Linked DNA regions of Zymomonas mobilis subsp. pomaceae ATCC 29192. Each later gene encodes a partner of the first gene's protein in a complex. Links are inferred from orthologs where the notes say so. Each region holds a gene or a part of one and is shown on either strand. Other genes may lie near its edges.

The links. The genes of interacting proteins can lie anywhere in the genome.
Region 2: the proteins of ZYMOP_RS08055 (region 1) and dapF are in contact, whole or in part, in a solved structure (PDB 5YGU), measured with the Escherichia coli proteins. The link is inferred for Zymomonas mobilis subsp. pomaceae ATCC 29192 from one-to-one orthologs.

Annotation. Positions count from the first base shown.
Region 1 is NC_015709.1:1,803,439-1,806,304, reverse strand. Bases 20-2,863 are described here. They hold ZYMOP_RS08055 (RNA pyrophosphohydrolase), read left to right. Parts: upstream 20-1,128; coding sequence 1,129-1,599; downstream 1,600-2,863. Other genes in these bases: ZYMOP_RS08050 (DUF481 domain-containing protein), read left to right, coding at 1,624-2,604; ZYMOP_RS08060 (SDR family NAD(P)-dependent oxidoreductase), read left to right, coding at 348-1,055; purF (amidophosphoribosyltransferase), read left to right, coding at 20-210. Also shown: more of purF, read left to right, coding at 1-19. UniProt on the Escherichia coli protein: Master regulator of 5'-end-dependent mRNA decay.
Region 2 is NC_015709.1:250,128-252,954, forward strand. Bases 13-2,817 are described here. They hold dapF (diaminopimelate epimerase), read left to right. Parts: upstream 13-912; coding sequence 913-1,722; downstream 1,723-2,817. Other genes in these bases: ffh (signal recognition particle protein), read right to left, coding at 13-483; mtaB (tRNA (N(6)-L-threonylcarbamoyladenosine(37)-C(2))-methylthiotransferase MtaB), read left to right, coding at 1,719-2,817. Also shown: more of ffh, read right to left, coding at 1-12; more of mtaB, read left to right, coding at 2,818-2,827. UniProt on the Escherichia coli protein: Involved in the succinylase branch of the L-lysine biosynthesis and in the biosynthesis of the pentapeptide incorporated in the peptidoglycan moiety. Catalyzes the stereoinversion of LL-2,6-diaminopimelate (L,L-DAP) to meso-diaminopimelate (meso-DAP).

The DNA of each region.
Region 1 (2,866 bases):
ATGGCCGAATATATCGGTGCCGACAGTCTGGCTTTCATTTCGATGGATGGTCTTTATCGTGCGGTCGGAGAGGCCGGACGTAACAATGAACATCCTCAATATTGTGATGCTTGCTTTACGGGTGCTTATCCAACCCCGCTTACCGATCAGGGCGAATTAAGTTCATCGGAACAGCTGATTCAACTTTCAGAACAAGTGGCTATCGCCTAAAGGGCTGTCACCGTTAAAAATACAGTTGAATAAGGGGGTAACTTTTAAGAGTTAGCCCCTTTCTTTTTGCCCTATAGGCTGACAGTAAAAGTTTCTGTTCATCGAATGAAAACAATCTCCTTAGCATATGACTAAGCATGACTAAGCTTCCTTTTACACACCCTATTGCCCTGGTAACCGGGGCAGGTCGAGGGATTGGAGCCGCCACTGCAGAAGCCTTAGCGGAAGCAGGTGCCCATGTTATTTTAGTTGCTCGTACAGCGGGTGATTTAGAAAATGTGGAAGAACGTATTTACCAAAAAGGGGGATCGGCGACTATAGCGCCGATGGATATTACCAATCTTGGCAGTTGTCGCCATCTTGCTGCTTCTGTTGCAGGACGCTGGCCAGCGCTTGATATTATGGTTTTAGCCGCTGCACGCTTTGATCCACCTACCTCTGTTACAGATCTATCGTCCTCTTCTCTTACACAAATGCTTTCGGTTAATGCTGTAGCGCAACAAAATTTATTAAGTTCTTTTCATTCTTTACTACAAAAAAGTGCTTCGGCTCGTGTCATTGGATTAACGATTCCCGAAGATTCTTCCATAAACGCTTATGGCGGGGGCTATAGGGCTTCTAAACGCGCCATGGAGAGCCTGCTTTTATGTTACAGTGCTGAGAATGAGGCATTAAACACTATCAAACTCGCCTTAGCTGAATTAAAGCCTGTGGCGACTGATACGCGGAAGCGCATTTTTCCGGATGAAGATCAAAATTTATTACGTTCACCGAAAGACGCGGCTGAGCATATTATAAAACTGATAAAGCAAGATTATAAGAATGGATGGCAGGGTATCATTTAATTTCTGTTAGTAAATACAGGCTTTCTTTCTTGTTATTTTAGCCTCATTCTTATAGCATAAAGGGGATTTTACTATGGATAAACTTGAATATCGTTCCGGTACTGGCATTATGTTATTGAACAAGGATAACCTTGTTTTTGTAGCAGCACGGAATGACATGAAAGAGGATGCATGGCAAATGCCACAAGGCGGATTGGAAGCCAATGAATCCCCTGAAGTCGGTGTCTTACGTGAATTAGAAGAAGAAACCCATATTCCAGCACGTATGGTGGCCATCATCAGCCGTTCCAAAGAATGGCTGAGTTATGATTTTCCCAAAGATATGCAGGCAGGTTTTTTTAAAAGCAAATATGTTGGGCAACGTCAAATATGGTTCTTGGCACGTTATTTAGGCAGGGATGAAGATATTAATATCAACACGGAAAAACCTGAATTTCGAGCATGGAAATGGATTGAGCCGAAACAATTACCCGATGTCATTGTTGATTTTAAGAAACCTCTTTACGAAAAATTACTTTCAGAATTTTCAACAAAAATCCAATGAATACACAATCTTGGGAGGGAAAATTTGCATTCCAGGCTAACTTCGCCTTGGCTACTTTTCGGAATTTCTCCGGGTATCTTTATTCTATCTTCAGCCATAACCACCGAGGCTTTGGCTGAAGAGCCTCCTAAACTTATTCAGCAAATGATTTCACGTGCGCTCGATTTGGACGATCCCAAAACAGTGAAGGCGATTGTCCTCATTGCAAAAAAAACGGTGCCGGATAGTGCTGGCGAAATTGATGCTATGGTGGCCGATTATAAAACGAAAGTGGCTGCCCGCGATGCTGAAAAAAAACGGCAGCAACTTCGCCAAGTCGCCGACTCTAATATGTTTCAATATTGGAAAGGCAGTGTTGAGTTAGGGGGAGCAAAGATGACGGGTAATACCCGTCAATCAGCTATTTATGGAGCTGTTTCCTTAGATCGGAATGGTATCAACTGGAGCCACAGTATTAAAACGCGTGCCGATTTTCAAAGTACTTATGGGATTACCTCGACAGAACGTTTCACAGCCTCTTACCAACCCCATTATAAATTCGATGAACGCTTATATGTCTACGGACTTGCTTTGTTCGAGCGTGATATGTTTTTGGGTTATCGTACCCGTATTACAGGGGGTTCTGGTGTTGGTTATAAGGTGTTCGATCAACCGAATCTAGCCCTGGCAGTTGAAGGCGGCCCAGCTTTCCGGCATACTGTTTTTATTGATGATAATGAAGCTTCGGGACATCGCATTAAAGATACCGCCGCCATGCGCGGTTCCTTTACGACAAAATGGAAACTATCCCCTCTTGTAACGCTTTCTGAAGATTCCTCTATCTTTTTTGAAAGCAGCGATATTACCGCTAGTTCGACGACAGCCCTTGAGACTAAACTGATTGGCAATCTTTCAACGAAGATTTCCTTTAGCGTCTATTATGAAAAAGACGTCTCCTCAGGTACCAAGCCTATGGATACCACAAGTCGTATTACCTTTGCTTATTCTTTAGGAAAGAAAAAATAGAAAGCGGTAGTGTGCCGTTTTTTAGAGAAAGAAAGCGGCTACAGCTGTTTTAAAGTTACTTTTTTGAAAAAATGATTTGCAAAGCTGCTTTTTTTTGTTAATAGCGCGGGCACAGACTAACCGCTTAGTCTGGAAATAGTGGACGCATAGCTCAGTTGGTAGAGCAGCTGACTCTTAATCAGCGGGCCCTTGGTTCGAGCCCAAGTGCGTCCACCAATTTTTCCTTACAAAACTCATCCAATTTTATTTGGCAAGGCTTCAT
Region 2 (2,827 bases), 1.6 Mb from region 1 along the record:
CGGTAAGGTGGGAACATTGGCTTGCGTTCCCAAGGTGGCCAATTGTTCTTGCGCTGCTGGACGATGGACATCCAAAGACGCCATTAAAACACGTTTGTTGTCTTTTTCGGTAAGCTTTTTGCCTAATTTGGCAGAAGTCGTCGTCTTACCTGAACCCTGTAAACCTACCATTAAAATGACAGCAGGCGGATTGACCGCAAGATTAAGATCACTTGCCTCGGCACCCAGCATCTCAATCAGCCCATCATGGACGATTTTAACGACTTGTTGGCCTGGTGTTACCGATTTTAAAACATTTTGACCAATAGCTTGTTCTGTAATTTTACTAACAAAATCACGAACAACCGGTAAGGCAACATCCGCTTCCAAAAGGGCAATACGCACTTCGCGCATTGCTTGGCGGACATCATCCTCGTTAAGGGCACCACGACCACGCAGCCGATCAAAGACTCCGCTTAAGCGCTCGCTAAGACTGCCGAACATCGCCATCCCTTCCCGTATAAGCCGTAATGATAAGATTACGACAAGCTATCAAACCGATCAGAAGAATATTTCCGATACCTTGTAAAAAACTATATTTTACACCTTAAAAACGCAAAATACGCCGGTGGGCGAAAACTCGCTGACCGACGTGCGACATAAGGCTTATAATACAGATGTCTATCACAAAATTTCTGTCCTTTTACGGAAGTAGTCACTCTTTGGCAAGCGATACTCTCTTTTCTGGAAAAAATTAATATAATACATTGATATAAAAAGATTTTAATTTCTAAGTGTATAGGATTTATCTTGAAATTTTTGCTATGAAACTTTGATTTTTAGATAGATTCTGTCTGAAAAATATTTATGGAATCCATTTGATCTTCTATCAGACCGATTTCCTCAAAAACAAAAATCAGCTAGAGAGCCGATATGACTTTCTCTTTCCATAAAATGCATGGGCTTGGTAATGATTTCATCATTCTGGATGCCCGAAAAACGCCTATCCAAATGAATGCTGCGCGCGCGCAGGCTTTAAGTAACCGTCATACGGGTATTGGCTGTGATCAGCTTATCATTATCGGTACTGGTGACGAACAAGCCGATGTTTCGATGCAAATATGGAATGCTGATGGTTCCGAAGTCGAGGCCTGCGGTAATGCTACCCGTTGTGTGCCTGTATTTATCGGGCATGACGTCATAATCCGTACAGCCGCCGGTTTGCTCGATGCGCGTTTAGCGGATGAGGGCGCCTGTGTTGATATGGGGCAACCCCGTTTTTCATGGCAGGAAATTCCTTTGGAATATGCTATGGATACGTTGGCTCTGCCGGTTGCATGGGGAAATTTAAAACAGCCCACGGCTGTGAACATAGGAAATCCACATCTGGTATTCGTTGTTGAGGATGTCGATGCTATTGATTTTGGTCAATTAGGGCCAATTATTGAATATGATCCGTTGTTTCCCGAAAGGATCAACGTCAATATCGTTATGGTGGTGGGTAAAAATCACCTGAAAATGCGCACATGGGAACGCGGTGCCGGTTTAACACGGGCTTGTGGAACGGGGGCTTGTGCGACTTTTGCTGTCACTAAAAAACGGGGTCTCGTTTCGGGTAAAACCTTGATTGACTTACCGGGGGGGCAGTTACTTTTAAATGATAATGAAAAAGGGCATATTATTATGCAAGGGCCTGCCCAATATGTCTTTAAGGGTGAAGCCGACTGGGCTAATTTTTCATGAGTAAACCTGATATTATTACCTTAGGATGTCGTCTTAATATTGCTGAGAGTGAATCTATAAGGCAGTCCTTGATTAATAAAGAGAGTAGTCAGGATCTTATTGTTATCAACAGCTGTGCTGTGACGTCTCGTGCTGTCGCACAAACGCGACAAGCTATTCGCCGTGCACGGCGGGAACGGCCTGATGCTCGTATTGTCGTAACGGGCTGTGCCGCGCAAATTGATCCCGAAATTTTTGCCAAAATGCCAGAAGTATCCCGTGTTATCGGGAATATCGAAAAGCATCAAATCCAATCCTTTGCTTTTTCTGATCAACAATCTGATGAAGATCGGGTGCAGGTCGCGGATATTAACAGTTTAAAAGAAACGGCCCCTCATCTCATTACCGCTTTCAGTGAGCATAGTCGCGCTTTTTTAGAAATTCAGAATGGCTGCGATCATAATTGTAGCTTTTGTATTATTCCGCAAGGACGAGGACGCAATCGTTCCGCTTCCCGTGAAGAAATTATCCGCTGTGCAGAACGCTTGGTAGAAGCGGGTCACCAAGAATTAGTTCTCACCGGCGTTGATCTTACGTCTTATGGGGATGATTTATCGGAACAAGATACACTCGCCCATTTGATCGACCATCTGTTAACACAGATAAAAGCGCTAAAACGGATAAGACTTTCCTCACTCGATCCTAATGGGGTGGATGATTATTTGTTCGAATTAATCACGGGGGATGAACGGATTATGCCGCATGTCCATCTGTCCCTACAAGCAGGGGATGACCTGATTTTAAAGCGGATGAGACGGCGACATACCCGTGCCCAATCAATAGAATTGGTTTCTCGTCTAAAGGCAAAACGGCCCCAAATTGTAATTGGCGCTGATTTAATCGCCGGCTTCCCGACAGAAGATGAGCAGATGGCAAAAAACTCTCTTCAATTGATTGAAGATTGTGATATCGTTTTCGGGCATATTTTTCCTTACTCACCTCGCCAAGGCACGCCTGCTGCCAGAATGCCCCAAGTCCATACGGCTTTTATCAAAGAACGTGCCGGGAAGTTACGGGAAGCGGCGGCCAAACAACAACAGCTTTGGCTACAAAGCTTGATAGGTAG